One region of the Sphingobacterium sp. 1.A.5 genome, then DNA from elsewhere that is predicted to be linked to it. Evidence: riboswitches for the same ligand, from Rfam matches in the RefSeq annotation. Region 1 holds a riboswitch; each other region holds the start of a gene.
The links. A riboswitch is a leader RNA that binds a small molecule or an ion and turns the genes downstream of it on or off. The one in region 1 is predicted to bind thiamine pyrophosphate.
Positions count from the first base shown of each region.

Region 2: another riboswitch for thiamine pyrophosphate. It lies ahead of pnuC (nicotinamide riboside transporter PnuC); the one in region 1 lies ahead of thiM (hydroxyethylthiazole kinase).
Region 3: another riboswitch for thiamine pyrophosphate. It lies ahead of thiS (sulfur carrier protein ThiS); the one in region 1 lies ahead of thiM (hydroxyethylthiazole kinase).
Region 4: another riboswitch for thiamine pyrophosphate. It lies ahead of CRT24_RS07465 (TonB-dependent receptor); the one in region 1 lies ahead of thiM (hydroxyethylthiazole kinase).

Region 1 is NZ_PEBA01000013.1:55,241-63,523, reverse strand. Features, by position in the region: gene CRT24_RS08715 (ABC-F family ATP-binding cassette domain-containing protein) at 1-43, opposite strand, end outside; gene CRT24_RS08710 (quinone-dependent dihydroorotate dehydrogenase) at 96-1,130, shown strand; gene CRT24_RS08705 (copper resistance protein NlpE) at 1,171-1,632, opposite strand; gene tenA (thiaminase II) at 1,840-2,493, opposite strand; gene thiD (bifunctional hydroxymethylpyrimidine kinase/phosphomethylpyrimidine kinase) at 2,480-3,319, opposite strand; gene thiE (thiamine phosphate synthase) at 3,316-3,948, opposite strand; gene thiM (hydroxyethylthiazole kinase) at 3,932-4,738, opposite strand; TPP riboswitch at 4,800-4,892, opposite strand; gene CRT24_RS08680 (NAD-binding protein) at 4,947-6,632, opposite strand; gene CRT24_RS08675 (TIR domain-containing protein) at 6,638-8,283, opposite strand, start outside.
Region 2 is NZ_PEBA01000056.1:161,881-170,163, reverse strand. Features, by position in the region: gene fabG (3-oxoacyl-[acyl-carrier-protein] reductase) at 1-529, opposite strand, end outside; gene CRT24_RS16490 (malate:quinone oxidoreductase) at 765-2,261, shown strand; TPP riboswitch at 2,266-2,402, shown strand; gene pnuC (nicotinamide riboside transporter PnuC) at 2,439-3,059, shown strand; gene CRT24_RS16480 (acyl-CoA dehydrogenase) at 3,052-4,125, shown strand; gene CRT24_RS16475 (DUF4302 domain-containing protein) at 4,184-5,458, opposite strand; gene CRT24_RS16470 (DUF4302 domain-containing protein) at 5,469-6,743, opposite strand; gene CRT24_RS16465 (substrate import-associated zinc metallohydrolase lipoprotein) at 6,752-7,597, opposite strand; gene CRT24_RS16460 (RagB/SusD family nutrient uptake outer membrane protein) at 7,615-8,283, opposite strand, start outside.
Region 3 is NZ_PEBA01000023.1:251,303-259,585, forward strand. Features, by position in the region: gene CRT24_RS11595 (sensor histidine kinase) at 1-1,327, opposite strand, end outside; gene CRT24_RS11600 (DUF6882 domain-containing protein) at 1,922-2,671, shown strand; gene CRT24_RS11605 (Rho termination factor N-terminal domain-containing protein) at 2,687-2,935, opposite strand; gene CRT24_RS11610 (DMT family transporter) at 2,990-3,862, opposite strand; gene CRT24_RS11615 (hypothetical protein) at 4,005-4,745, shown strand; TPP riboswitch at 4,823-4,921, shown strand; gene thiS (sulfur carrier protein ThiS) at 4,987-5,193, shown strand; gene thiC (phosphomethylpyrimidine synthase ThiC) at 5,211-7,022, shown strand; gene CRT24_RS11630 (thiamine phosphate synthase) at 7,019-7,633, shown strand; gene CRT24_RS11635 (thiamine phosphate synthase) at 7,608-8,267, shown strand; gene CRT24_RS11640 (thiazole synthase) at 8,239-8,283, shown strand, end outside.
Region 4 is NZ_PEBA01000012.1:97,293-105,575, forward strand. Features, by position in the region: gene dusB (tRNA dihydrouridine synthase DusB) at 1-994, shown strand, start outside; gene CRT24_RS07450 (lipopolysaccharide biosynthesis protein) at 1,018-2,505, opposite strand; gene CRT24_RS07455 (acylphosphatase) at 2,508-2,789, opposite strand; gene CRT24_RS07460 (amidohydrolase family protein) at 2,825-3,988, opposite strand; TPP riboswitch at 4,155-4,285, shown strand; gene CRT24_RS07465 (TonB-dependent receptor) at 4,343-6,796, shown strand; gene dtd (D-aminoacyl-tRNA deacylase) at 6,921-7,379, shown strand; gene CRT24_RS07475 (nucleotide pyrophosphohydrolase) at 7,391-7,717, shown strand; gene CRT24_RS07480 (hypothetical protein) at 7,996-8,283, opposite strand, start outside.

The sequences.
Region 1 (8,283 bases):
CCCTTGATCCAATTTCGAATGTTAAGTTATTTATAGATATCATTTCGGGTGCAAAAGTAATGAATATTTCTTCATCTTTGGCTACCTTTGCACTCATGTATAAGCTAGTTAAACCATTATTCTTCTCCATGAACCCTGAAGAAGCACATCACACGGTGACTTCTGGATTGAAATTCTTCAACAAAATTTGGGGCACGAAATCTTTGTTAAAATCATTGTATTGCGTGGATGACCCAAGGTTGGAAACCAAGGTTTTCGGCTTGACATTCAAGAATCCTGTCGGCCTTGCCGCGGGATTTGATAAAAATGCAGAATACATCGAGGATATGGCAAGACTAGGTTTTGGCTTTATAGAAATTGGAACCGTTACACCAAAACCGCAGCCCGGAAATGACAAACCCAGGATGTTCAGACTCGTTGATGACTATGCGCTGATCAATAGAATGGGATTCAATAATAAAGGTGCTGATGTAGCTGCCGCAAAACTGAAATTCCTAAAAGAAAAAAATGGCGTAATCATAGGAGGAAATATTGGTAAAAATAAAGTTACACCTAATGAAGAAGCTGTCAACGATTATATTTACTGTTTTAATTCATTGTTTGATTATGTAGATTATTTTGTTGTGAATGTCAGTTCACCAAATACGCCAGGACTACGTGACTTACAGGAAAAAGGACCGTTAATGCATATTCTAAACACACTGCAGAATTTAAATCTTGAAAAAAGTAACCCAAAGCCTATTTTGTTAAAAATTGCTCCTGATTTGACCTTCACACAGCTGGATGATATAGTAGAAATAGTTTTGGAAACAAAAATTGCAGGAGTGATCGCGACCAATACGACAATTGCTAGAGAAGGTCTGCAAAGCCATAGAAGTTTGGTTCAGGAACCAGGTGGGGTAAGTGGAAAGCCATTAACAAGAAGATCAACAGAGGTGATTAAATACCTTTCTGATAAATCAGAAAAAGCATTTCCAATCATAGGGGTAGGAGGAATACACTCTGCAGAGGATGCAATTGAAAAATTAAATGCAGGAGCAAGCCTAGTCCAAGTATATACAGGATTTATATACCAAGGGCCTGGCCTCGTTGCTGATATTTGTAAAGGAATTCTGAAAGAGAAAAAATAAAAAAAAAGGAGGTTAAATTTTAACCTCCTTTTTCACTAAATTATTGAGCTACTTTCTTAAGTATGTATTGATCTTTCAATGGGCCATCAATTGGATTTCCTTCTTGATCTAAAGAAAACAATTGATTTTCTCCAACTTTCAGCTTCATGTTCACATCTTTTCCAACTAAATGTACTACACTGCCGTTGTTGTGCCACATGAATTTACCTGTATCTTCAACTTTGGTATCACTTTCTTGATAAACTCCTTTATAACTAAAGGTCTCATCGGAATTTAAAGTAACAGTAGTTTCAATTCCCGGACAATCTGCACATGGAATGACGCCAGTGTAAGACCCCGCCCAATCCAATGAGTTCTGCGAAGTATGCGTAGTATCTACAAGATTCGTATCGGTTGTTTCCATACTGCTGGAATCAGATTCTAATTGTTTTTTGGCATTTGATGTGCAGGAGCTAACCGTTATTATAGATGCTAAGCTTGCTATTAACCATAGTTGTTTCATAAAGACTAATTTTATTTATCAAATTTATCCAAAAATTAAGCCAATTGAAAAGATATAACTAAAAATTTTTACAATAATTTTTCTTATTAAAAAAATAAAGCCCCCAAATATTTATTTGAAAGGCTTAAATTAATTTTAAACCAATATTAGTACTGCTCTATGAAAAATTTTAATAACTCAGTTGTTGTAACAATTTCCTTGAGGTACTCACCACTTTGTGTTTTTATAAGCAGCATCCCAAAACATAAACTCTAATTTACTAGCAGTTTTAAAGGCCTCCAGCATTAATTTTCTTTTTTCTGCCGTTGAATCTTCAGCCATGACATCCGTATATGCAATTGCGAGTTTTACACCCTCCGCAAATTCATCCCCGCTATAAGTATCTATCCAATTTTTATAAGGATTGTTAGATGAATTTTGAGTTTCCAAGATGTGGTCGCCTACTTCTTTATAAATCCAAAAACAAGGTAAAATTGCGGCTGTTGCCACTTCAATCGGGTCAAAGGCCACAGTGCTTTTGAGAAAATGAATATAGTGATGGCAAATAGGTTCTATGGTTATTTCTTGATGTGCCTGAAGACCAAATTGTTCAAAATAAGCTTCATGCAATGCACTCTCAACAACCAAAGCATTTTTCCCAAATTCGAAAAAATCCAATGCCATTTTATTATCCATTGCTTTAGAACCTAAAGCAGCCAATGCCCTGCCATAATGTTCAAGATATTTAGCATCTTGAAGCATATAAAACTGAAATTTCTCCAGTGGAAGTGTGCCTTCTTTTAATTCTTGGATAAACGGCATTTCCAATATTTCTTGAAATAAGGGTTGGATGCTCTGCCAAGCATGATCAGTCCAATTCATATTTAATGAGTTTTATGGGGTTAAAAAAATGATTTAGAGGTCCGTTGCCTTTGCCTATAACGAGATCTTTACTGCCAAGTATAGCACTATTAACATACGATAATCCTTTTTCTGTTGCTTGAGTTAGGTTAAACCCTCTCGCTAAAAAAGAGGCAATTGCAGAAGAAAGTGTACATCCTGAACCATGAGTGTTTTTGGTGTTAACTCGTTTAGATTCAAAATATTGCGCTGGTTTACCATGTTGAATAAGGATACTCGTTAAAATATCGCTGTCTAGATGGCCTCCTTTTAATAAAGCAGACTTACAACCTAGTCCAAGGATCTCTTCCGAAACTTCTTCCATAGCCTTGACGTCAGAAATCTCCTTTCCTACAAGCACGGAAACTTCATCCAAATTTGGAGTAATAATAGATGCAATTGGAAACAATAACTCTTTAATCGCCTGAATCGTTTCGTCCTTTATCAATCGATGACCACTTGTTGAAACCATCACTGGATCGAATACTATACTTCCTCTATAATCTTTAAGGTGGTTTGCAATAACCTCAACCAGTTCACTGCTATGGACCATTCCAATTTTAATGCTGTCAGGATAGATGTCGTCAAAGAGGCAATCTAATTGTTCTTTGACTGCTTCTGTAGGTATTTCAAAAATATTTCTTACTCCTTGAGTGTTTTGGACCGGCAAAGCAGTTAGTACATTCATAGCATAACACCCCAATGATGAAATTGTCTTTGTGTCAGCTTGAATTCCTGCACCACCACTGCCATCAAACCCTGCAATACTTAATACTGTAGGTGTTTGATATTTTTTATCTTCTGTCATATGATTTTTCCCTTTAATTCTTCTGCTGCTTTCCTAGGATCTGTGCTTGCACAGATAGCTGAAACAACAGCGATACTATTTGCCCCTGATTCAAATGCTTTTCCAGCATTTGAAATATTCATCCCTCCAATAGCGATCATTGGCTTAGAAACTGTTTTGGACAATTCTTCCAATCCATCAATACCCCAAGTTGTCACTGTATTCGTCTTGGTAGGAGTTTTGAAAATTGGGCTTACCCCCAAATGATGGACGGCATGCATCTCCTTATCCTTTAATTGTTCTGCAAATTCCAGGGACCAACCAATTTTAAGACGATCGCCATAGGTGGAGATAATATCAAGTGGTTGCATATCTGATAAACCAACATGTATACCCCAAGAACCAATTTCAGCAGCTATATCTGCTGCATCATTGATGATCAAAGGCACAGCATACCTGTCTGTTATATTTTTTAGATCTATTGCTTTCTGCAAGTACTCTTTCCTTGAAATATCCTTTTCCCTAAGTTGAATAATATCAACCCCTCCTTGGATTGCCGCTTCAGCTACTTGTAGCCAAGGCAAATGTTTACAGTCAGACTCAGATATGACCAAATAAAGTGGATAGGGAAAATCAGGATGGATTGGCATTTCTCTTGAGCTTAAGATTTTCAGAGATCTGTTCTTTACTGAGATTATACAGCGTATCGTATAAGTTCAATTGCAAGCTTCCGGGACCTTTTGAGATGGAGGCTGATAACTCACCGGCAAGGCTAGTTATTGCAACTCCAGCAATCGCTTCCTGAAATGGATTGTTGCCAAGTCCCAAGAATGCTGCAATGATAGCTGTCGATGTGCATCCAAGCCCTGTCACTTTGGTCATCATCGCAGATCCATTGGCAATTTCGGCAACTTCATCTCCAGAAATTACATAATCTATTTCCCCAGAAATGCATATGATTGATCCATATTCTTTATTCAAAAACTTACCAGCTTCCAGTGCAGTTGAACTTTCTTCCGTACTATCAACTCCTTTTCCAGTAGACCCAAAATTTTGGAGCGCCATGATTTCAGAAGCATTCCCTCTTATTACTATTGGCTTGAGGGCCAATAATTTTTTCAAGGTTTCATTTCTAAGAGAAGATATTCCAGCACCAACAGGATCCAATATCCATGGTTTCCCAATTTTATTGGCAAAAGAAGCAGCTAAAATCATGCTTTCTGCCCAAGGTTTACTCAAAGTTCCTATATTGATTACAAGGGAGTTGCAAAAGGTTAATACCTCTTCGATTTCTTCTTCAGCATGTACCATAATAGGCGATGCACCTAAAGCCAATAAAGCATTGGCGGTGTTGTTCATCACTACAAAGTTGGTGATGTTTTGTACGAGTGGTGTTGTGGATCGTACCTGAGTGAGCAAAGTATAAATGTCGTTTTCCATTAATATTATTTTAAATTACATTAATGGCTAAAAAGGGTAGGAAGGGGGCATAAAAAAATGCCAAGCGATCATTGCTTTTCCCTACGCCGGTTTTAACCGTATCAGGTTCAAAGGGACTCTCTCAATTCTTTTCAGAATACCCCTAAAGCCAAATCAAAGATAGCCTAAACAATCTGCAAAGTCAAATTATAAAGGCTATCTCGAATTCTTATGAGTTTAATAAGATTTTAATACGAAGTATGGTGTCGCGGTCTTTTTGCTTTTCACTCTCACTGAGAATTTCCCATGGAATCAAGGAGGGATGCAATTTGAGTTCATCGTTCCTTTCTTCCCCAAAATCCCAACCGTTGATATAGCGATGTGCCATCCAACGGTTATGTTCGATTATGGCTAACGTTTCTACCTCATCTTCTGTGAACATTATGTTTTGAGGTTCATGAACTGGCCAGTTTTTGCCAGTCATTAAAAACTTATAAGGTATATGATCTGCTTGTGCCCGATTGGCGTCTTTAGCATCTTCTGTCAAGGTATGCCAATCAGAGGTATATTTCGAAGATTCGGAACTTGCTCCAGAAAGTAATTTTCTGTAATCATCATGAATAGACTGGGCTAAACGATCTTGTTTTTCGCCAGTAATAAATTCTAAGTCACAAATATCTTCCATCTGACCAAAAAACTTGATCCTGTCAATTTCATCAGAAGAACGGATTAACTTCCGAAGGCCCTTACCTTCTGCATTCAAAACATAAATAGGATAGGAGACTTGTTGAGTTTTGTTCAATATCTCTAAAGCAGCATTCAGGTTTTGCTGATCTTGATCAAAACTGGTTATAAACAAAACATCCGAATCGTTGTCCGCTAATTTCTCCTGTTCTATCACTTCATTGTATGATCCATCAAAATTTTTAAAGGCAATTGGGAATATTTTCTGAGCTTTAGGATATTGCTCTTGAAAATATTTTCTGTCTTTATCGGCTTTTTCAGAATAGATGGAAACTTGAAGGTCATTTGCAGTTGAAATATGGAATATTCTCATCACTTGAATCAGCATCGCTTTCGCAAAATCTCCATATCCCAAGAATACTATTTTTTTAATATCAGACAATTGCTTTCCACTTGATTGCATATCCAATGGAATTTGAGCAAAGAACTGTCGCGCTAACATCTTTTGGATGTTGAAGAAATGTAGGTCAATATTGTTTTTCTGAAAATGAATGCCTGTATTCTTAACAAGGTCAATTAAACGAGGATTACTAATATGCAAATATGCTTTTAGAAGATTTGTGCATTTAGATTCATCATAGATGTCCTGTATAGACTCTATGATTTCAATAACAGTTTGTTCATTTTCCAAAAAAGCAATTAGAGTTGATGCTCTCTTGATTCCAGCTTCGATGAGGGTATTTTCCTCCTCAGCATTTCCAATGATTACAATATGACCTAGTTTTTTGACAGAATTAATATCGGCATGTTCAGTTTCTTTTTCAATTGCAACAGCTTTTTTATGGTGTTCTTCTTTCAGGTTTTTAAACAGCTGTCTACCTTTTTTGGAAATCCCTACAGAGATGACGTGATCTTTTTTAAATGATGCTTTTAACAAATTCAGTTGTTCAGAAAAGACCTTTTGGATAATTTTGAAAGCACCAAAAATCAGGATACCAATAGTACATATCTTAGCAACAATAAGTTCCCAAGGTACATCATTGTCTTCCAAACCTGATGCTGTTGGGTCACCCCCAAAAACTATCTTTATGATTCTGTAAATCCTATCGGGTAAGTACCTCAAAGTGTTACTTTCCGGGAAAAACTTGGATAAACCAACCCATGAAATAATAATCAAAAAAACTATGAATAATATCCCTAAAAGTCCTTTCTGCCGTCTTGTTAATTTCATGTTCATTACTTACTAAGATTCTGTTTAGCTTCCTTGAGAAGGTTTTCAACTTCAGATTTTAATTCCTTGTTTTTGATTTTTAATAGCTGTTTGTCTGTAATTTCAACTAATCTTTGGCCAATTAATTTTGTGTCAGGATTACTGCTGAAATAATTGGCAACCATCGCTCGTGCCAATGGATGATAATCATAAGTTACTGCCAATAACTGCAAATTAGCCTCATTCTTGATCGGATAATTCTTCTTCAAAACATCCGTGATTTTTTCATTTGAACTCGGTGAAACAGTTCTTAAGAATGGGTCTTCAAAATACCAAGTGTTATAGTCTCCTGTGCTGTCGGTATAATTTAAGATAGCTCCAGTCTCATTATCATATTTCTTGCCATAGAATTTTTCCAAATCCCTTGCCAATTGGTCTTTTGACATACTTACTTGCCCTGGCGTTTCCCAAACATGGATTGCCATTCCATTAACCAAAGACTCCACAGTCATAATCTGTTTATCACCTGGCATGATATAGATACCATCGAATTTTTGATTGATAAACGGCATCGTTAGAATATTCCCTGATTTTGCATCAACGACTTTTGCGGCAAAAGCAAATCTCTCACCATCATCCTGAACAAAAATCTTTGAATCATCATCCGAAAAGTGGAAATATTGCGTAAACCTACTGATCCGAATATTTTGGCCGAAGGATTTTTTGGTTTCCAAATTCCAAAGTCGCATGTGCGTAGCATCTTCAGATAAGGCCATTACATTCCCCTCGTTATTGAAAACTATAAATGGCGCTGCAATGGTCTTAACCTGAAATATTGGTTTATAATCTGTTGTTTTCAAAACTTTCGCATCTCCACTTTTGCTGATAATAACCAAGTATTCGCTGGTTGGGTTAAAAGCGCCACTGTTAATGGTTTCTTTTCCCTCGGCTAAGACTTTCTTGGATGCAATATCCATGATGGACCAGCCATCAGGTTTCACCATCACCACGGTTTTGAAATCTGGACTTACAGTAAACCCAGGAATATCTTGATCCATTGCAAAATTAAGGGTCTGTTTACCGGTAGCAATATCCCAAGCAGCGAAACTTTTATTGCTTGTCCTGGCCATTACTTCGGTTTCGTCCTTATTGAAGATGTAAGTTTTTACTTGGGAATCAAATGGCTTCCCAACAGGTTTGCCATTGCTGGCATCAAAGAAATAGGTTTTGCCACTTATTCCCTTGACCAATATCTTTTTACTTTTTTGAAGAACTAAAAAAAGTGCTATTTCTTCTGGAATCTTGATGAACTCATTGTTTTTTTGACCTGTCTTTAAATTCAACTTTGCCAAGGCGGGTTTGCCCTTATATCTTAAAAATGCTTCATCATTTGTGATTCCAGGATGGGCATGTGACAATCCTCCTTCTTCATAATATTGAGCCACCCTTAATGGGGTGGTGTTTTTATTTTCTATAAATGTTTGCGAATTATTACTCACTAGATATTGGGACCAGTCGGGCGATGTTGCATCTTCGTCACTAGGATCCTTTTCCATCATTTTCATCAAGTCTGTCAAGAAGAAGATATTCCGCGGTAATTCTGTGTTCTTTAATGTCGAACCATTATTGGTATTCACCTGTACAATCTGAGCTTCATCACCGATATATAAAT
Region 2 (8,283 bases), on a different contig from region 1:
TAGATCCCAACTCTTTAGCTAAAGATTTAGAGAATCCTATGATTCCAGCTTTGGAGGCAGCGTAATTTGCTTGGCCAGCATTTCCTTGAACACCTACTACAGAGCTCATGTTGATGATACTACCTTTACGGTTTTTCATCATTACTTTAGATGCTGCTTTAGACACGTTGAAAATAGATTTTAAGTTGATGTTGATGACATCATCCCAATTTTCTTCGGTCATTCTCATTAGCAGACCATCTTTGGTTATTCCAGCATTGTTTACGACGATATCAAGAGTTCCAAAATCGCTTACAATATCGTTTATCAGTTTATCTGCTTCATCGAATTTGGAAGCGTCCGAACGGTAACCTTTTACTTTTGTTCCGAATTGTTCAAGTTCTTTTTCTAAAGATTGCCCTTTTTCTACTGATGATAGGTAAGTAAACGCCACATTTGCACCATTTTGGGCAAATACCTCAGCGATTTTACGTCCTATTCCTTTTGATGCCCCAGTGATTAAGGCTGTTTTCCCGGCTAACAATTTCATATAAATAATTATTTATGTTCAATACTATAAAGTCCACAAAAGTGGAAAATAAACTGCATAATACAAAAAATGTTGCTGAATAGAAAGGTTGCCGTGCCAAAAAAATGGGTTTGTGGTAGAATTGAATAAGTAGGAGGGGGAATATTGATAAAATCACAAATATTTGAAACGTTTCTGACAAATTTATTCGCTTAAATATAAACTGAATATTAATTTTGTATTTCATTTAAAAACCATGGGTAAGAAAACAAAGAAAACGGAAGTCGACGTTGTATTGATTGGTGGAGGTATCATGAGTGCGACGTTAGGTACGTTAATTAATGAGCTAAGTCCAGACATAAATATTGAGATTATAGAACGTTTAGATGTTGTTGCTGCAGAGAGTTCAGATGCATGGAACAACGCCGGAACAGGTCACTCGGCCCTTTGTGAATTAAACTATACACCAGAACAACCTGATGGAAGTGTAAAAATTGATAAAGCAATCAGTATTGCAGAACAATATGAAATTTCTAAGCAGTTTTGGTCTTACCTAGTCGAAAAGAATATCATTAAAAATCCAAGTCATTTTATCCGTCGTGTACCACATATGTCTGCCGTATTCGGTGAGAAGGATGTGAACTTCTTGAAGACAAGGTTTGAAACAATGACTAAGGAAAACTTATTCAAAGGTATGGAATATACTGAGGATAAGGCTTTGTTGAAGGAGTGGGTTCCATTGATGATGAATGGTCGCTCAGATGATGAAGCAGTTGCAGCTACTAAAATGGAAATCGGAACAGATGTGAATTTTGGTGCTTTAACAAAAGATTTAATCACTTACTTAGATGGAAAGGATAATATTAAATTATCCCTTAATCAAGAGGTAAAAGATATAGACCGTGAAGATGATGGTCGCTGGGAAGTAGAAGTTAAAGACCTAAAAACTGGTCAAAAACGTGAAATCTTAGCGAAATTCGTATTCATAGGTGCAGGTGGTCACTCCCTATTATTACTGGAGAAATCTGGTATTCCTGAAGCAAAAGGATACGGTGGATTCCCTGTCGGTGGCCAATGGCTGAGATGTAACAATGAGGAAATCATTAAACAACATCACGCCAAGGTATATGGAAAGGCTTCTGTTGGAGCTCCTCCAATGTCTGTGCCTCACTTGGATACTCGATATATCGATGGCAAGCAAGCCTTGTTATTTGGTCCTTACGCAGGTTTTTCGACTAAGTTCCTGAAAAAGGGTTCATATTTCGATTTGCCAGCGTCGATTAAACTTTCGAATATTCGTCCGATGCTTTCAGCAGGATTGGATAACTTACCTTTGACAAAATACTTAATTACCGAGGTTATGAAAAAGCCTCAGGATAAATTGGATTCCTTGAAACAATTTATGCCAACTGCCAAAATGGAAGACTGGGAGATTGAGAAGGCAGGTCAACGTGTTCAGGTAATTAAGAAAGATCCAAAACATGGTGGTATCTTGGAATTTGGAACTGAAGTAGTTTCTAGCGCTGATGGTTCTATTGCTGCATTGTTGGGTGCTTCACCAGGTGCTTCAACATCCGTAGCGATTATGATCAATCTGTTGAAGAGATGTTTTCCTGATCGTGCAAAATCGGACTCGTACCGTAAGAAATTGAGAGAAATGATCCCTTCATGGGGTAAGAAATTGAATGATGATCCAGCGTTATGTGAATCTACAAGAGCGCGTACATCTTCAATTCTGCAGTTAGATAAATAACATAAGAATACTTATGGGGTGCTGATATGTCCTGTCGAAGAGACGGGACATATTTTTAGGCTGAGATTATACCCAATTCCGTTTTTTTGGAATGAACCTGATCCAGGTAATGCTGGCGTAGGAATAATAAGAATCCCTTCTTTAATCTCCATAAGTGCAAATCCTAATGCATATATTTTGGAGGAAATATTACAAAACATAATTCAAGCTTTTCAAGCAACCTCATGGTTGGAGCGTTTTTCTGTGCTTTGCGGCATTGTTCAAGTCTTGCTGTCCAAGAACAATAAGGTTTCTAATTACTTCTTTGGTATCCTTGGCATCACTAGCGGTATGATGGTTTTGTTCCATGCTAAATTGTATGCAGAAATTGCATTACAGATCTATTATCTCATTATGAGCATCTATGGTTGGTGGTATTGGGTGAGTAATAGGCAAGCTAAAGAACAACCGATCACCAAGGCTTCGAAATCTGAATGGATGGTTGTACTTGGTATTGTATTTATCGGATTCTTTATTTTTTATTTCTTATTAAAAGGAATTACTGACTCTGATGTTCCAATTTGGGACGCTTGGGTAACCTCTACTGCATGGGCAGGAATGTGGCTTTTGGCAAAAAGAAAGATTGAGAACTGGATATTGTTGAATATCAGCAACTTATTTGCAATACCGTTGTTAATCCATAAAAACCTTTATCTATTTGCTGCTTTGACAACCTTTTTATTTATTGTCGCTATTTTCGGCTATCTAAAATGGCGGAAAATTATGGGGCAAGAACTTATTAAATCGCAAAATGCTTAATCAAGATACGATACAAAGAATACAAGAATTACAAGCTTCGGGAATAAAAAATAAAGCGCTTACTCGAGATCAACTGGACCTTATATATTCAAATAATTGGTTCAACCTATGGGTTCCAAAAGAATTGAATGGTTTGGAAATTCCTTTTCCTAATGGGTTGAAGCTATTGGAAGAGTTGGCATATTGGGATGGGGGACTAGCTTGGACGGTTACCTTGTGTGCCGGGGCAAATATGTTTGCCGGCTTTATCGATCCTCAATTATCAAAATTGGTTTGGCAAGATCCTAAAGTCTGTTTTGGTGGAAGTGGTCGAGTAGGAGGAAAGGCAGAATTGATAGACGATAACTATGTTATTTCTGGTTTTTGGAGTTATGCGACCGGAGCACCTCATTTAACGCACTTTACATTGAACGCAGAAATAGTCGAAAAAGGACAAGTGTTAAAAAATGACGCTGGTGAATCTGTTTATTATTCATTTTTCGTCCCTCGTGAAGATGTATTGGTGCATTATGATTGGGATACATTCGGTTTGGAATGTACGGCAAGTCATTCTTTTTCCCTAGATAAGATTCAAGTTCCGAAATCACATGCGTTTATTTTAGACCCTGCCTATAAATCATCTGATTCAGCTCTTTTTAATATTCCTTTTATGCCATTTGCAGAATTGACTTTGTTAATGAATTATACGGGTATGTTCAGGAGATTTTTGGATTTAATAGAGAAATATTATTTCGAAAAATCGAAAGATCAAGTTTGGGCGGAAAAGTTTAGTAAATCAAGATTTAGGCAGATAGATGGGATAAGGAGTGAATTTGATACAAAGGTACAGGTTTGTAAAGAATTGGCTGGTAAAATTTGGGATGATGCCTTGTTGAATAAAGTTGGGGATGAAGAGGTTTTTGCAGAAGTAGGAAGGGCTTCAAGGGAATTAGCGAAAGAGATTAGGATGAATGTGGCAGAGTTAATGCCTTTGTTAGGAATTAGAGCAGCGCAGAAGGAAAATGAGATGAATATTGTGATTCGAAATTTGTTTACGGCGAGCCAACATAGTTTGTTGAATTTGTAAAACTAATAATAACCCATACATAAATAGAAATTTATGTATGGGCATTAAATTTTATTTTTTAATCTTGTTTTCTCATTACAGGAACATAATTTCCCCAAGTTAATGCATCTCTAGCGTCTACAAGATCCACACCTGCACCATTTCTTATGATATAAAATCCTTCTTTATTGTACAGAATTGGGGTTAATATTGCTTTTGATGCCATTAGTAATGGATTTTTTGGGTCGTCTTCAATCACATATTTAGTGAAAACTACTCGTCCATCCTCTGTATAATTGGTTAATTGAAGTTCAGCACCTAACATAAAACCACCGGCTCTATTTATGAATACGATCATTCCATGTAATCTTTCCGCATCTTCTTGAATAATTAAGGTTGGGAAAATTGCATGAACATTTAGTTCTGGCATTGCCCTTATATTGGCAATGTCCCTTTTGTCTCTTGTTCCAAATCCGGCATATGATCCCCAACCGAATCCTACTATGTGGCCATGGAAATCTTTTGTAATACTGAGGTCGTAGATTTTTGGTTTTGATTCATTTGTTATGGTAATACCATCTTCAAATTCGGCAAAATCAGCTTGAATGTTTTTGGGTTTTAACTTCTTTATTTCTACTCCGTTTACATTGAAAGTTTTATTGAGAACAATACCATCATGGTCAAAATAATATTTACTTATAAATAATTTAAAATCAGTATTTGTACCGTGATTAATAATGAATTCTTTTCTAAATGTATCTAATTTTATGTCAAAAGTATGTTCTCCTTTTCTGAGATAAAAAAAATACTTTTTCATTTCGAATGTTTTAATTAAATCCTTTCTATTCTTTTCAATATTATTAGACATTAAAGCCTGTTTTCTTTCATTTGTACTTTTAAATAATTTGAATTTGGTACCTATTTGATGGCCATCAAAGAAAATGGTGTCATTGTCTATTCTATTTAGAATGTATAGACTGTCTAAGTTTCTAGAATGTTCTAAAAGCTGAGCGAATCTGGTTGTTTTTGGAAAATGAAAGGTTGGTTTGTTATTTTTAATTGAAAAGATGATTTTACCTTTATTTTTTTTATAATAATTTTTAGAATAATCTGTTAAAAAGCTTATATCTGTGTCAGAATCAAAGTTGATATGACCGAAAAATATTGCTTTTGTAAGGCCATCTTCTAATTTGAATTCCCATCCATTTTCTTGATTTAATAATTCTTCTTTCAATTTTTCCATTTCTTTGTTTGGGTCCTTCCAAACTTTCTCTACTGGATTTTCCTCAAAGCTGTTTTTTGAACAATTGATAAAAAGGAACAGCAATGGAATTATATAAAATATATTTTTCATAACATTAAGTCTAATTGAATCTTACCCAAGTTTTACTGTCTTTTGCATTTACGAGATCATAGTCCGTAGGTCCAGTTTGGAAAACATAATATCCTGCTTCGTTAAACCAAACTTCATTAAACCTTCTGACAACTGAAATTAATTCACCGGGATTAAATCCGTAGGCTTCCATATATTTATTAAATTTCATCACTCCATCTTGGTCAATTATAGTTGAGAAAACAGGACCTACATATCTCATTCCTGATATATATAATAGATACATTGCATCCATTCTGTCAACATTTACGTTAGAGAGATATACACCACCAGCATAACCAGGTAATTCACGTAAAGACAAAGCCTCATGTTTTCCATTCACAGTAAACATCCATCGGGAATAGAATTGTTTATTTACTTCTCTGAAACGATTTGGGGCATGTTTGTCAATATATAAAGGCTTTTGAAGTGGTTCGATTTTAACTTTTTCTCCGTTAATCTTGAATGTCCCAGTGTTCTGTTTAGAAACGATATCAAAATTTGTTATTTCTTGAAAACTTACTCCAGCTAACTCCATTGGTTCTCTAAATAGCAGTCCATGTTCATTAGTGGTGAAAATTCCAATTTTTTGTTTAAAAACATCTCCTTCCATATAATAGAAACTCATTGCATTAATATGCGGAGAAATTGTAAAGGAAAAATCTTGATTGTTTATCCTAACTTTTTTATGATAGTGCTGAAAATCATTGATTTGACCAATTCGTGCATATGTTGCAAAAGATTTTTTTATAAAATCTTTATCCTGATCCTTAGTGGCTTTAACCAGGATTAATTTACTTCCATTATGATTCCCTTTAAGATGTATGGTATCTTTATTTAATTTTAAAAAAGCGAATTCAAAATCAGATACATGACCTCGACCTCTTGCACCTCCGAAAATTAATTCATCTGGATCAGATAATAGATGTAAATAAGTGTATGTATCGAAGGATAAAGATGGAGTTTGATCCGCAACTAGTCTATATGAGCTTTCAATGCCTGTCGTAGTATAGGTTTCATCTAACGTTCCGGAAGTAAATACTCTATTTTCATTTGTGAAGTTAAATTTAAAGGTATATGCTCTACCACCTGCGGGATATAAATATCCAATCCAACCATATTCAGCTTCAGTTAAAATTTTTGTATACTCATTCTGATTTTCAATCAGTTTTTTGTCAGGTCTTATAATGGTTAATTCTTTTTTATTACAAGAATAAAAAAGCAAGCCAAAAAGGACCATATTTATATATATAAGGTATTTTTTCATGATCTTATTTATAATACTATTTTACTTATTCCTTTTTCAACTTCTTTTTGTAGCTCTCTGAAATCTATATTAAAAGCATCTTTAAAGTATTTTACTATTAAGCTTTCCTTGAGCCTGAAAATATGCGCAGCATCTTTATATTCATCTACAATCCAATCAAATTCGTCTTGTCCGTGGATTAATAAATATGTTATTGTTTCTACAAAATCTTCTCTTTCTGATGATTTTGCATATGGAGTTATTAACCCCTGTGCATTAGCTGTAGGCATATCTGAATTAAACCAAGTTGGGGTATACCATTTGGTACTGATGCCTCTCCACTCTTCAGGATAGTGTATTGTTTGATGTAGAATATGTGCAAACTCGTGGTGAACAGTGTGCATTGTATTTTCTATTGAAGGCCTATTATCAATTAAAAATTCATTCATATTAAATAAGATAATTTTTGCTCCACCTTCTGCTAAACCCATGATTTCAGATCCATCACTTTGAAATTCTGGACTTCCTGTTAGAATAAATTTTAAAAATGGGAATTGTCTTAGAAAATTCTTAGAACCAACTTTTTCATAAGGCTCCATCCATACAGTCTTAATTGCTTTTAAAACAAATGGGACTTGACTTTCTCTAATTGGTACTAAGGTTCTGTTATGATTTAATTCGTATGGATTCCATTTATATTTGATTTCAATGTTATAAGGTTTGGTGAAATCTTTATATATCAAATTATCTATATCGGTTCGTTTCCACCTTTCTCCACCTAAATCAAATATTGTATCTTTTGGTAGGGCTCCTTCTTTTTCACAACTATATAATCCGAAGACTATTACTAGCATAATCATTAATTTTGTTTTCATAATTTTTGGTTTTTAACTTATCTAGGGTTTGGTTCGATACCTGACAATATGACTTCATCAGGTAATTGAAACATTCTATTATTACTTCCAGGATCGAGGATATAACTTTCATTTCCATTATATGACCAATGTTGTACTGGAATGCGATGTCTTAATACATCCATCCATCTTAGTCCTTCGAATACAAATTCAATTTGTTTGAATCGCAGAATTGTTTTTATTAGATTCTGTTCAAGGTCTTGGTCTCCATAAAAATTATTTATTTTGGTCACGTTTAGATCGTGGATATCCGACACATACCTTAAGATTTCTGAGTTATAAATGACTTTATGACTAATGAATGTATTTAAGAGGTTTATGGCTTCGTTGAATCTTCTTAATTTAGTAAGCCCTTCTGCCCAATTTAGTAACAGTTCGTCTGCCGTAAAAAGAGGTAACATATTGTAGGGTACACCAAAACTTGCATTAACATTAGTGGTAACAAAATGTTCTCGGAATTTTGGGATATGAATAACAGTTTCAGTAGCTCCAAAAAATGAATATATATATCGACCAGTCGTAATATTTGGGGCTAGAAATAGATTATAATATATAGTAGATGTAAATCCATATCTATTGCCAACATATGATCTTCCCCATAAAGAAGGTGTTTCACAAATCAATAGGTTTGAAGGATTTTCAGTTGA
Region 3 (8,283 bases), on a different contig from region 1:
GTAAAATTTCTTCAATGTTGATCTTTAGATTTGAACTGCACATATCCCAAACAGCTTGATCATTACCCGCAATTAATACTGTTCTATATTCATTTGAAAATGACTTTAGGAGATCTGAAACAACGAGATGGAAAGCTACTTCTTGTTCTGCTTCATCCTCAACCTCATAAGAAATGTCCCTCGATTTATCATACATGATTTCCAAGCGATCCAACAACTCCTCCCTATCAATTTTATCTTTGTTTTCTAGTTCAGCCATAACCCTATAAATTCCATTTGCAACAACATCGTGTACTTTCCGAGAAGTTTTCAGCTGACTTTCTTTAATCCGGTTTGCAGCAGCTAGCTCTAATGTAACTTTTCTGCGCTTATATAATATCCAGATATAATAACTGGTCAAACCAATAATTATTAAAACCATACAAAAAATTGCTAATTGCAAATTTATCCTATATTGTTTTTTATCGATTTCATTCTGAAGTTTAAGGTTATGAGCTTTATTCTTTTCAACTTCATATCGTACCAGAGCAAATTGATTTTTCGCGGTCATACGAGCCAACTCTACGCTATCTACTATTTCCTGGTATTTTTCAAAACTTGATTTATCAAATTCATCCATTGTCAATAACAAATATCTTTTCATGGAAGCTAATCTAGCATCTGAATTTTTAATTTTATTGGCAATTTCTATTTGTTTTTGAGTATAATAAAGTGCAGAATCCTGGTTTCTATCAAGATAATAATTTGCTATGTTGGAATAACTAGAATTCAGACCCCATAAATCATCCCGATCGGCTCTTATTTGTAATGCCTTCAGCATTTCTGGGATTGGATTGTAAGATGAATCTAATAAAAATTTAGCTCTTGAATAATTTGTTATAAATCGTGCATAATCTGTTGAATTAGAATCTGTTTTAGGAATGATTTCTTGAAAAATATCAATAGCTTTTTTGTAGTTCTTTATATGCATATAATTCGTTGCCAAATTGTTTATAAAAACATTACGACTTGTTGAATCTAAAGAATATTTAATAGCTAATTCAATATATTCGTTCGACTTTTCAGGCTCCTTTAAATATTCTGCGACATTACTCAAATTGCCATAAATACTACTAAGTACATTAAACTCACTACTGTCATTGGTATCTAAATAATTCAGGGCTTGAATTGACGTTTCTTGAGAACCATAGTAATCACCCAAATCTGTTTGATTAATTGCCATGTTTACCAAGCTACTCGCAACCCCTAGACTGTCTTTATTTTCCAAATAAAGTAGCCTAGCTTTTTCAAAGTATACAAAAGCACTATCAGGTTCATTCTTTTCCAAAAATTCATAAGCCTGCTCATAGAAATGATTTTTTTCATGAGGCTCGTCCGGATTCACTTGTTTATTGCAAGATACAAACAGCAATATCCCTGCAATCGCTAATAATGGTTTCAATGGTAAATAGTTAAAGCACTAAAATAATAATTTATGCATTATGTTTAATCCCTCCACACTAATAATTACAGATATGAAACAATTTTTCACTCAAGGAAAGCACAACTTATTAGAAATCTTTAGAGTAATCATCATATCAAACTCTTTTATTAAACTAAAAATCAAATATTTACAAAAACCAAATCAATTCCTCAATCTTTAACTTTTATAAAGTTACAAAGGATAATTTTTGAAAAATTTAATTTGACAATTTAACAAGAATGACACTAACATCCCGTTTCACAATAAAAATACCAGATAATTTATGCGTAATTAATATTCATCGATATTAATCGAGAATGTTTTTCGCTTATAAACAGTAGATATAACACTACGAAAAAAGAATTTCCTTTGTGATTACGCATATGTTATATCATAAATTCACTTGCCTTTCTTAACTTCAACAGCAAAACTCAACAAACAACAGCAAATACATACATTATGGGATTTTTAAATAGATTATTTGGAAAATCTTCATCGAAAAAAGAAACCGAAAAACCAGAAAAACAAACCACAGAAAATACTCCTACATTCGAGCCTATAAAAACAGAATTAGAATTATTAGAAAGATATGTTGCCTTGGGATTTGAGAAACAGATAGATTTTTCGGAACTAATTGAAGGGAGAAGCTGGGATGCGGATTTAACTCGCGGCACCATTACTTTTGGAGAAGACATGGAGTTTCCAATTCAAATTATAGGAAGTTTTTCCTATTCTGTCAACACCTGGTTATGGGCGTGGGCAAATAGTCAGTCAAACTTACCGGAAAATTTAATGGTAGACGCAAAGAAATTAAAAGCATACGGCGTGCAACATAAAATTGACCAACTCAGGACGCCAGAATATACTATTAAACAGGAGGACCTACATCGATTAGGATTAATAGCAGTCGGAATGTTTAATGCTGATGGATATTATTTCGCTGATTATGGAAGTGGAATAATGCTCATGACAGTGAAATCTGATGAAATTAGAAAAAACAGGAAAATTGGACACTATAGAATATTTACAACATTCCCACAAGTAATTTCAAACTTCAATCTAGACCACAAAAATGCTTTCATAGCCTATTTAAAAGCAAAAGGCTACCTAATAGAAGAAAAAGAAAATAAAATAATTGGAACTAAAGGTTCTGATAGATGTGTAGCCATCTTAGATCAATCGCATAGAATAATAAACCTGGAAGGATAATATTTTCAAAGAATATTAATGGCCTCTGATTGCTTTTATTAATTCATCTTTGGTCATATTATGCCTATTTTTAATACCAATTTCTTTTGCCTCTGCCATTAGGTCTACCTTGGTCCTTTCGTCTAATTTTTTAGACCTGTGATCGATGGTACCTGCGGCTTGGGCATTAGAAATTCGTGCCGCTTTTTCTTTGCTCATTCCTTTATCTACCAAAGCATCATAGGTATCAGGCTTCTTGATTTGTGGAGCTTTATCTCTAGGCATAACTTTAAATTTTAATATATCTTTAGAACACCCAGAATTAATAATTGTTGAATCTTATTGAACTTCTTGATTTTTTGGAATTTGGACATTTCGCTTTGAAAAAACAGTTGTACCAATACTCGCCAAAACTACACAGGCGACAGATAACCATTGTGTAATGGTCAAAAATTCATGTAAAAATACGAGACCAGAAAGTGCAGCAAACGCTGGTTGCAAACTAGTCAGAATACTGAATGTCTTAGTAGGAAGTTTACCCAATGCAATCATATCTAAGGAAAAAGGCAAAGCTGAAGATAAAATGGCAACCAATAGACCTTTTCCAAATAGACTCAGGTTTAAATGCAAAATTGCTCCGTCCCATAATGCAAAAGGTAAGATAAAAAGGGTTGCTATAATCATTCCGGCGGAAACAGCTTGTCTTCCTTCCATAATCTTTGAAACTTTGCTCCCCATCATGATATATACAGCCCAAAATGTCCCTGCCAACAAAGCAAATAACAAACCTAAAGGATCAACACCATTACTTTGCCATGGGACAATCAAGAGAATCCCTGCGCAAGCTAAAACAGCCCAAACAACATCCAGCAATTTCCTAGACAGTGCAAATGCCAAAAACAATGGCCCTACAAACTCAATAGTTACACCCAGGCCCAATGGTATTCTTTGAATTGCCATGTAAAAAATCAAATTCATGACAGCAATCCCAAGACCATAAGCAGAACAATACAACCATTGCTGCTTTGTAAAAGTATGGAGTTTGGGCCTAGTAATGAGATATAAAATTATTGCTGAAAGTCCAATCCGCAATGCCGTGGTAGCTATTGGACCTATAGCTGGAAATAATTGCTTTGCAAAGGAAGCTCCGCCCTGTACACAGATCATAGATAAAATGGCGGCAGTAACGGCAAATTTTGTGTTTCGGATCATGTATTTCACCCAGGTTATTGCCGTAAAGATAAGGCAACTAGATAATTTCTCCTCAGGATTTGTTAAATTAAGTTATCACACAATTATCTTTGAACGATAAATCTTAAATTAGAATATAGTTTTAGGAACCAAAAATCATATCATGAAATTCAAACTAATTATTTTCATCATATTTAATTTCCTATTCACATCAGGTCTATATGCTCAGATTCAGTACAGCTATCCGGGAACTATCTTTTCCAGTGATAGTACTCTTTTATTAAAAAACATCGAAGTAATTAATAAAAGAACAAAGCAAACCTTATATTCAGGTGCTGACGGATCATTTCACATTGACGCAAATCCATATGACAGTATCATGTTTGTCCATCCTCATTGGAATACACTCACTATAGAAGCTTACGATTTGCCAGAGTTGGTATACCTTCAGAAGAAAGCTATCGTATTAGAGGAAATAGTCATAATGGGAAATACAAAAGCAGCAAGATTTAAGGAATTGCACGCCATGAAACATGATTACAATGTTAAGGGTGGCTTACATTATTCTGGAAAACCACCATGGTACCTCCTTTCTCCTTTTGGAGGCTCACCCATAACTTTCTTTTATGAAAAATTCAGTGCTGCAGGGAAAAACGCACGAAGATTTGAAAAGTTCATGAATCAAGAAATCGAAAATATGGAGGTCGACCAAATATTCAATAAGGTTTCCATTTATGAAATTATTCCAATGGAGAATGATGAACTCGAAAAATTTATGGTTGAATATAGACCAGACCTTGAAACTGCTCAATATTGGACGACTTATGACTTACATGTATATGTAAAAAATTCCTACAAAGAATTTAAAGAAAAGAATTCCCAAAACCATATAAACCTAAAGTAAACAGCACTACATACAGGCTTTTACGTGTAGTTTAAATAACAAATTATTTCTTTTAGTTAATTCATTTAGTTAACTTGCCCAAGCTTTAGGGGTGTCTGCACTTGTTGCAGGCTGAGATTTTACCCTTACAACCTGATCTAGATCATACTAGCGGAGGGAAAAGTAAAATGTCTTTCATGGGTCGCCTGTATCCAATGTAGCCATTCCTAAAGCATATTTATTGCTTATAAACTTTAATGGAATGGTATTAATCATCAATCATCAATTAACAAACTTTGCTTTTCCAATTAACAATTTGGAAGAATTAATGCATTTGGAACTCAAAGGCAAAACAAATGGCGTAGCTATAGCTCTTAACAATCAAGTTATTCCAAGAAACTCCTGGTCTGTTACTCCATTGGCAGACAACGATTCAATTCTAATCATTACCGCAACCCAAGGTGGATAATCCTAAAACAAAAAATCATGAAAGAACAAGAAATAACAACGAACCCATTTTCAAATTCGAAAAAAGTATTTATCCCCGGAAAGATCCATCCCATACAGGTTGCGATGAGAGAAATATCGCTAACTCCAACAAAACTTTCCAATGGCTCCGTGGAAATTAATCCTCCAATCACTATTTATGACACCTCCGGTCCTTATACAGATGAAAACGTCACAATTGATATCCGAAAAGGAATAAATAGACTCCGAGAAGAGTGGATATTAAATCGTAATGATGTAGAAGTCCTGGACAATATAAGTTCTGAATATGGCATCCTAAGATTGAACGACTCCAAATTGGATGAGCTGAGATTTTCATATAACCACAAACCGAAAAGGGCTATCGAGGGGGCAAATGTAACTCAGCTACATTATGCTAGAAAAGGAATCATTACACCAGAAATGGAATATGTTGCTATAAGAGAGAATCAAAAGATAGAACAACTGGAAACTGTTACAAAAGGAATGGCAGAACAACATCCTGGTCAAAATTTCGGAGCAAAAACACCAACTTACATTACAGCTGAATTTGTAAGAGATGAGATTGCTGCAGGTAGAGCTATCATTCCAAACAATATTAATCACCCCGAAAGTGAACCAATGATCATCGGCAGGAATTTCTTAGTGAAAATCAATGCCAATATAGGTAATAGTGCAGTCAGTTCGAGCATCGAAGAAGAAGTTGAAAAGGCTGTATGGGCCTGTCGCTGGGGCGCTGATACCATAATGGACCTTTCAACAGGAAAGAACATTCATGAAACTAGAGAATGGATAATTCGAAATTCTCCAGTTCCAATTGGAACAGTACCAATCTATCAAGCATTAGAAAAAGTAAAAGGAATTCCTGAGGACCTTACATGGGAAATTTTTAAAGATACATTGATCGAACAAGCTGAACAGGGAGTCTCTTATTTTACCATTCATGCTGGTGTATTATTGCGATATATTCATCTTACCGCCAAAAGGGTAACCGGAATTGTTTCTAGAGGAGGTTCCATCATGGCAAAATGGTGCCTATTTCACCACAAAGAGAATTTTTTATATACCCACTTTGAAGAGATATGTAAGATTATGAAGCAATATGATGTTGCTTTTTCTTTAGGAGATGGCCTGAGGCCAGGATCTATTGCTGATGCCAATGATGCTGCACAATTTGCCGAATTGGAAACGTTGGGAGAACTAACGAAAATAGCTTGGAAACATGATGTTCAGGTAATGATTGAAGGTCCCGGTCATGTCCCAATGCATATGATAAAGGAAAACATGGAAAAACAGTTAAAAGAATGCGATGAAGCACCATTTTACACTTTAGGACCATTGACGACAGATATAGCTCCAGGATATGACCATATCACCTCTGCAATTGGAGCTGCAATGATTGGATGGTATGGCTGTGCCATGTTGTGTTATGTCACTCCAAAGGAACACTTAGGCCTGCCAAACAAAAAAGATGTAAAGGATGGAGTTATCACCTATAAACTTGCTGCACATGCAGCTGATTTAGCAAAAGGCCATCCAGGAGCACAATATAGAGACAATGCCCTCAGCAAAGCGCGATTTGAATTTAGATGGGAAGACCAGTTCAACTTGTCCTTAGACCCTGATACTGCTAGAGAATTTCATGATGAAACACTGCCAGCAGATGCAGCAAAAGTTGCTCATTTCTGCTCAATGTGCGGCCCAAAATTTTGTTCAATGAAAATCACTCAAGAAATCAGGGAAGCAACCGAAGAAGGTTTGCTCGCGAAATCCCAAGAATTTATCGAAAAGGGTAAGGAAATATATCTATGATCATTGTAATTTCTCCATTGAGCATCATATCCAATGAAATAAATCATGTAAATGAGATGTTTGAAAATGGAATGGATCTTTTCCATTTCAGGAAATATGGTTTACAAGATGAAACAGTATTGGAATATTTGAATAAAGTAAATCCTATTGATAGGATGAAAATAGTGCTTCATTCGCATAAACACCTATCACACGAACTTGGAATTAATCGCTTGCATTTTAATACTGAGGATAGAATTAGTTTACACCCAGATTTAATAGCTATTGGGCAACAACTATCCACATCTACTCATTCAATTGATGAATTCAATGCTTTAAATCAAACATGGACTTATGCTTTTTTAAGTCCAACTTTTAAAAGTATCTCCAAACCCGGTTATGGTAAGCTAAAGACAGTATTGAAAGACATTAAATTCAGAAATAACCAAGAAATGAAACTAATTGGTTTAGGAGGCATAAATTATCAGAACATGGACCAAGTCTTACAAAATGGAGCAGATGGAATAGCACTAATGGGATCAATATGGAATCAAAATAAACCAGCAGCATATATAAAAGCATGCAAACAAAAGGAAAGGATTTGGAATGAAATTGAAAATGAACAATCTTGAAAGAATCCAGTATATATCTGATGGATTTGATTATAACGATCAAATTGAAAACGTCAAAAATGCTTTAGACAACGGAATACAATGGGTTCAGTTAAGGTGGAAAACTTACCCTACAACTAATGAGCTTCACAAACTTGCCTACAATATCAAAAAACTATGTCAAGAATATAAAGCAACCTATATAATCAACGACCATGTATCTCTTGCGAAGGAGATGGATGCTGATGGCATCCACTTGGGATTAAACGATGAGTCAATTGACTCAGCAAAGAACATATTAGGAGAATCTAAAATATTTGGTGGAACCGCAAATACTTATGAAGATGTTATTCGACGTCAAAGGGAAGGCTGCGATTACATTGGCTTAGGACCAATGAGGTTCACGCCTACAAAAAAGAAGTTAAGCCCTATCCTAGGATTGGAAGGTTATAAAAACATCTGTAATAAAATTAAAGCTGGAAAAATTGTTACTCCTCCAATTTTTGCTATTGGAGGTATAGAAGAAAATGATATCCAAAAGCTCATCCACATCGGTATATATGGAATAGCAGTATCCGGTTTGATAAAAAGAAATCCTGAATTGATTACAAAATTGAAAACAAACTATGAAGAACAAATTAATAATTGCAGATAAAGTATTTAGTTCCAGA
Region 4 (8,283 bases), on a different contig from region 1:
GTCAGTAAAGATTGGTGAGAATATTGATTTAGGTGAGTTCCCTTTGTTATTGGCTCCGATGGAGGATGTCAGCGATCCGCCGTTCCGTTTTGTTTGTAAGCAGAATGGGGTGGATATGATGTATACGGAGTTTATTTCTTCAGAGGGGTTGATCCGTGATGCCGCTAAATCGCGCCAAAAACTTGACATTTTCGAATATGAGCGACCTATCGGCATTCAAATTTTCGGTTCTGATATTGAACATATGCGCCAATCTGCAGAGATTTGCACAGCTGCGCAGCCAAATCTTATCGACATTAATTATGGCTGCCCTGTAAAGAATGTGGCTTGTCGAGGTGCAGGAGCTAGCTTACTGCAAGATATCGACAAAATGGTTGCAATGACCAAAGCTGTTGTTGATGCCACCCACCTTCCTGTTACTGTAAAAACAAGACTTGGTTGGGACGACAATACCAAAAATGTATATGAAGTGGCAGAAAGACTTCAGGACATAGGCATTAAAGCTTTGGCAATTCATGGCCGTACAAGGGCACAAATGTACAAAGGACAGGCTGACTGGTCGATGATCAAAGATGTAAAGAGAAACCCAAGGATAAAAATCCCAATATTCGGAAATGGTGATGTTGATTCAGTGGAAAAAGCAGCTGCTTGGCGACAAGAATATGAAGTAGACGGAATTATGATTGGAAGAGCATCTATTGGTTACCCTTGGATATTCAGAGAAATAAAACACTTCTTTAATACCGGCGAACGTTTAGATGGCCCAACAGTATCAGAGCGTGTTGATGTCTGCAATACCCACTTGGTCAAATCAATCGAATGGAAAGGCGATAAAACCGGAATTTTTGAAATGCGTAGGCATTACGCCAATTATTTCAAAGGAATTCCAAATTTCAAAGAATATAGAATGAAACTAGTTAGCCTTCAGGACGTAAATGAAATCCAAGAGGTCCTAGAAGAAATAAGATTTAATTTTGCAGAAGAAGTCGCTTAATAAGCGACTTCTTTTTTTAATTCTTAAGCCCTCCTCAGAATTTTAAGAATATTGTTTTTTTCTACATAAGCCACTACAGCCAAGAACAGAATCAAGATTAAGTTCCCCATCCAGAAATTACTGTAATAGGCTGCCCAGGACACCAAAAATCCCGCTATTAAATACAATATTATCTTATTTGTCTTATAAGGAATTGAATAGTTTTGTTGACCCCAGAAATACGACAAAGAGACCATAACCAAGTATGTACATGTCGTTGAGATTGCAGCACCTACGTATGAATACTTCGGAATAAGTAAAACGTTTAAAATAATCGTAATTACAGCGCCTATAACAGAGATGTAAAGGCCATACTTTGTCTGATCTGATAATTTATACCATACCGACAAATTCATGTATATACCTAATAAGACATAATTGAACAATAATATTGGAACGATAAATAATCCCGACCAATAGGCATCTCTATCCAATTCTCCGCCCCTAATAAAATTCTTCAACCAATCTAAATTAGCACATAAACCAACCATTACAATGATCATGGCAATTACGAAATACTCCATGATCATCGCATAAGTTTTCTTCGCATTCTCATTCTTGGAATATGAAAAGAAAAATGGCTCTGCCCCCAATCGAAATGCAGTAACAAATAGATTTAGAAATACAGCGATTTTCGCAACAGCACCATAAACTCCTAAATCAGCATCCCCCTGTTCCCCAGGCAAGAGTCTAGGAAACATAATTTTATCTAAATTCTCGTTGACTATAAAAGAAATGTTCGCTATTAAAATGGGAAAGGAATAAGCTAGCATATCGCGAATCAATTTCGAATCAATCCTGAATCTAAAGGTCAATATTTGTGGAATGAGGAGAAGTAGAGTAACCGCACTAGCAATAAGGTTAGCAATAAACACATTCCCTAACCAACCTTCACGAAACCAACCAGCACTGAATTCCCTGAAAAATTCTGAAGAAATGTTGAGCTTAGGTAACCATGCCAATAAAAATAGATTGATGAAAATAAATACAAGAATATTGATGAGCTTTACAAATCCATAACGGATAGGACGACCTTCTGCACGTAATTTCGCAAAAGGAACTACAGCAACCGCATCAACCGCTATTATCAATGCAAATAACTTGACATACACCATATAGTCAGAAGTATTTTCTCCTTGACTCAACCAATTCGCAATAGGATGTAGAAACGTAAATACGGTCAACAGAAAGATGACCGTAGTGATAAGCGTGATGAAAAAACTGTTATCAAACACTTTCTTCTTATCTCCCTCTACTTTTTGAAGATAACGAAAAAAGGTAGTCTCCATTCCAAAAGCTAAGACAGCATTCAGCATGGAAGCTATCGCAAATAGATTGGTGAAAATACCGTAAATAGATGTTGAGAATTTAGCAGTAAAGAATGGGGTCATCACAAACCCCAGCATTCTTGAAATGATGGTCGAAAGACCATAAATCATCGTATCGCTGACAAATTTCTTAATTACCGACACGTTTATTTATTTTTCTTGATAACCTCAAAATTCCGAAATCCCTTAAGATCTGTGGATTCTTCATAATCCACTTGGTCTACCTCAGCTTTTTCTGGACCTTCCCCACAAAATTCCAACAAAGATTCAAGGGCAAATTCATCGCCTTCTGCTTCGATATAAACTGAACCATCGGATAAGTTCTTTACAAAACCTTTTACACCCAACTGATCAGCAACAGCCTTCGTAGATGCTCGAAAAAAAACACCTTGAACCTTTCCGGTAACCTTAATATTCCAATGTTTCATGAATACAAAGGTATAAGAAGAAATAGAATTAAAAACTATCTAATTCTTCTTACCTTAACTTTTGGATTGAGCTTGAAGGTATCCATACCTTCAAGCAACAATAAACCTGGTCTTTTTCCAACTTCCAATGAACCTAATTCGCTATCTAAATTCAAAGCTTTTGCCCCATTTAAAGTAGCCCATTTGATAGTTTCATTAAAATCCAATTCTGGATATTCTTGGTGAATAACTTTCAATTCCTCTAAAATATCCAACGTATCATTTGACGCCAAACTATCTGTGCCAATAACGATATCATGACCTCCCAGGATGAAATTATTAATTTTTGGGATTCTATCTTCAATGTAAAGATTAGCTTTGGGACACAAACAGAAATAAACAGATCTGCCCATCCTATCCACAAAATCCAGATCCTTAATTGACGTGTAGGTATTATGGACTAATATCAATTTATTCTTGGCAGGTATATAAGGCAGGTAAGATTGAATGGAATTTCTTGCTTGCGCCCTGAAATCCTCCATAACCACATCCATCTTTTCAAAAAAGTCCAAGAACTCCCCCTCTTTATATCTAAAAAGCTTGTTCTCCTCATCACTTTCTTGATTATGGATACTGATAATATTATCCTCACTGATTGCTCTTTTAAGAGTTTTAAACAAAAATTTGGAACATGAATATGGTGCATGTGGGGTAATCGAAGAATGTTTATAGTCAAAGTGGAATTCAATTTCCTTAGCAATGTCGATTCTTGTAACTACATCCTCCTTGGTAGTAGCCATGACCTCTACAAAGGTATGATATTTTATAGGGCTAGTCTCTTTGATTTTTGCTGTAACTGCAGAATTCACATGGTCACCTACGGCTTGGATGCCATTCTCGTACATTAATTTGTCAGCTGCTTCGATTGCCTCTTCCAATTTCATCTCATGATTTCCCCGTTCATTGATTACTGTAGAAAGAAAGATTGGAAGACCTGTCCTTCTTGGAACTACACCAAGCATATGCGAGAGTTCCAAATGGCAATGTGCATTAATAAAACCTGGGATTAACGCCCCTTTAAATTGTTCTATCAGGGTCTCATCTATCTCACCTGGATTGAAAACACCCTTAACAACTCCATCTTCGTCCATCGCAACGACCCCCTTTTTTATAGCAAGACCGGCAACGGGAAACACAACATCAGCAGCGTAATAGTTCATAAAAATATAAGTTCCGTTTTTCTAAAAGTTAGCGAATTTAACCCATCGAGGGCATTGCAGGCAATTTACAAAAAATTATAATCAGTTTAACTAATAAAAAAATAATTACGAATTTGTTACAATATTATTAAAATTTTGTTTTTTTCAACCAAAAGCCTAGATTTGCCCTATCTATTAGGGGTGCCTTGTTTAATAACACAAAGACAGGCTGAGATTATACCCTGTGTTTCAACAACATACAAGAAACACAAACCTGATCTGGGTAATGCCAGCGTAGGGAAAGGGCGGTTAAATAAAACTTGTTGTAACCCCTTGCAGCAAGAAAGTTTAACTCATTAAAACAAAAAATTTATTATGTTCAACAAGCTTTGGGCTACTATAGCCTTATGTTTGCTAACGCTCATGAGCTATGCACAACAAACCTTCACTGTAAGGGTTTTAGATAGTTCTGGAGCCCCAGCAATAGGTGCAACCGTAACTATTGACGGAAAAACCAAATCTTCAAACAATCAAGGAATCGTCGAATTCAGCAACCTGAAAGACCAATTCTATAACTTAAAAATTTCTTTTATCGGTTATAAATCGGAAGTTTCAAGAATCAATCCATCTGTCGTAGCTAATTTTTCCATACAATTAAAAGATGAGGATTTTAAGTTTGAGGAGGTTTATGTCTCTGCAACACGTGCAAAAGAAAACTCAGCAACAACATTTAAAACACTAAATGAAGAGGAAATCCAGAAAAAAAATCTTGGACAGGATATACCGTATTTATTGGACCAAACACCAGGAGTGGTCATTGGTTCTGATGCTGGTGCCGGTATCGGATATACCAATATGACAATCCGAGGATCCGACAATGAAAGAATTAATGTCACATTAAATGGAGTCCCTCTAAATAACCCCGAGAGTATGGGATCTTTCTTTGTAAATCTTCCCGATTTTGCTTCTAATACAGAAAGTATACAGATCCAACGCGGAATAGGAACTTCAACTAACGGACCCGCAGCATTTGGAGCCTCACTCAATTTCCAAACAGATAGATTGGAAGAAAAACCATATCTGGAATTCAATAACGCATTCGGATCTTATAATTCATGGAAAAATACATTAAAAGCTGGTTCAGGATTGATCGCTAACAAATATGCCTTCAATGCACGCTTATCAAGAATAAGCTCTGACGGATATGTAGATAGAGCATCATCAAATCTTAAATCATTCTATGTAGATGGAGGAATATACACCGATAAGCACACCTTAAAAGCAACGGTATTCTCAGGGAAAGAAAAAACTTACCAAGCTTGGTATGGATTGGCAGAACCTCTTTTCACCGGAAATAAAGATAGAATTGAGGAATATGCAGATAATTTATGGCTATTCGACGCTGAAAGAGAGAGGTTCTTGAATGGAGATCGCAAATACAACTATTATACTTATGACAATCAAACAGATAATTATACCCAAACCCATGCGCATCTAAACTACTCTTATCGCCCTTCTGAAAAGATGACCTTCAATACTGCCCTACATTATACACGTGGAGCTGGTTATTATGAAGAATTTAGGTCAATGGATGGTTTAACTCATTACGGAATCGATACTTTACTTCAAAACGGTGAGATTATCAAAAATACCGATCTAATCCGTAGGAGGTGGTTGGACAACCATTTTTATGGCTTGACTTATTCCTTGATATATAAACCTTCAAACAATCTAAATTTCACCTTTGGAGGAGCATACAACCAATATAAAGGCGACCACTATGGCGAAGTGATTTGGGCTAACTTGATTCCTGATGATCAATTAGGAGAAAAGTATTATTTCAGCCAGGCAAATAAAAATGATTTCAACTTCTTTGCCAAGGCTGATTACAGACTGGAAAATGTGCTTTTCAATCTAGACCTGCAATATCGTAATATAGTTTACAATGGTAAAGGTGATGATGACAAAATCAAAGACTTTAAATTTGATGACCACCATAATTTCATAAATCCAAAAGCGGGTATTACATATTTCTTAAATGACAATTCAAACTTATATGCATCCTATGCTTTTGCGAGCAAAGAACCAACAAGAAATGACTATGTAGAGAATCCAATCGGAGAATTCCCGAAAACCGAAAAGATGCAAGATATTGAAGCTGGGTATAGGTTTAGAAATGAAAACTTCAATCTTGGTGCAAACGCTTATGCCATGCTTTATAGAGACCAATTGATTCCTACCGGCGCATTGAATGATGTTGGATCAGCAGTGCGAATCAATGTGGACAAAAGCTATAGACTGGGCTTTGAATTAGATGCTAGCTGGAGAGTACACCCAAAATTCTTATGGGCAGCTACCGCAGCATTGAGCCAAAATAAAATCAAGGATTTTGTAGAGCACATACCTGTTTATGATGCAGATTTTAATGTCGTAAAAAATGAACTAATTACCCATAAGTCTACTGATATAGCAAAATCGCCCGCAGTAGTCCTTTCAAATAATATTACATATAGACCTATAGAAGCTTTGAGCTTTAGTTTCTTGAGCAAATATATATCTAGAATATATTTGGATAATACATCAGGCAAGAACAGAAGTATCGCTCCATCCTTCGTCAATAATTTTCAAGCGGTATATACTTTCTCAGCATTTGGAATAGAAAAAATAGACCTCAACTTAATGGTCAACAATATCTTCAATGAGAAATATGCTACCTCTGGTTATACATACAGCATGATTATGCAGTCCGTTGGACAAAGAGACTACTTTAATTTCTACTATCCACAGGCAGAAACCAATGCCATGTTAGGATTGAATATCAGATTTTAAAAATAAACAATAAAGAGGTTGCCATGCTTGCTGTACCCGGCAACCTCTATTTGCCAAGCTTGAAGTCTCCACCTACCTCAAATAAAATCTTGCCAAATCCATTTTAACTTAATATTTTTAAACCATGCGAGCAGTAATCCAACGTGTAACCTATGCCTCATGTACCGTAAAAGGACAAATCACCGGAAAAATAGACCAAGGCTTACTTATATTTCTAGGAGTAGAAGAAGAAGATGGAAAAGAAGACCTACAATGGTTAGCTCAGAAACTGGTGAACCTGCGAATATTTTCTGATGAGAATGGCCTAATGAATAAATCAATTCAAGATATCAATGGAAACATTTTATTGATTTCCCAATTCACACTTTTTGCGCAAACAAAAAAAGGAAACAGACCTTCCTTTATTCGTGCTGGCAAACCAGATATAGCTAAACCTATGTATGAAGAAATGGGAAAGGTATTATCAGAATTGTTAAATAAAAATGTTCAAATGGGAGTTTTCGGAGGAGACATGAAAATTGAGTTACTAAATGATGGACCAGTAACCATCATCATGAATACAAAGGACAAGGATAATTTCTAAAAAAACCAAATATGACCATCAAAGAAGCACAGGAAATGGTTGATAAATGGATAACTACAACGGGAGTCCGTTATTTCAATGAACTTACAAATACTGCCATGTTAATGGAAGAAGTAGGTGAAGTAGCCAGGATCATGGCAAGACAATACGGAGAGCAATCTTTCAAGAAATCGGACGAAGAAGTAAATTTAGGCGATGAAATGGCAGATGTATTATTTGTATTGATATGCCTAGCAAACCAAACTGGAATTGATCTGACATCAGCGCTGGAAAAAAACCTTGACAAAAAAAATATGCGAGATTCAGAAAGACACAAAAACAATCAAAAATTAAAATAATCCTTTAAGAAGCATCCGTTCTTATGCCTATTGTCTATTGTCTCTCTTACCTAGTACACCCAAATATCGTCCCTATCTTCAAAAACCCATTGATTATTTGCTTTTTCATAGATAGCTAAGTAGCCAACTCCAGCTCTTCCTTCTTGTAAGTAAGCATAGAAAAAGACAGCTTGTGTTCCTTCTTTATTAAAACCAAAATTTGAAAGTCTAACTAATCCATTCGATTTTGGAAAGGTCTTGTAATATTTATACCACCCCCCTCATTACCAAATATATCTTCATAAGAAGAGTGAGTTAATAAAACTATTTTTTTTTTGAGAATGATTTTCAAAATTTAATAAGGTCTTTTGCTTATTCTGTTCAAATAAATCCTTAAATCCCTCTTCGTCTAATTTTGGAATTTTAGATACGGCCTCTTGATAAGGAATTCGAACTTCATCTTTCGCAATGACAGTCTCGTCGCTAATAACAACTATATCACTAACAAAAGAATTCAGAAAAATAGTATAGATATCCAACTTGTCCTTTTCCGTCTGAGAATAAGCAAGAAAAGAAAAATTAATTAA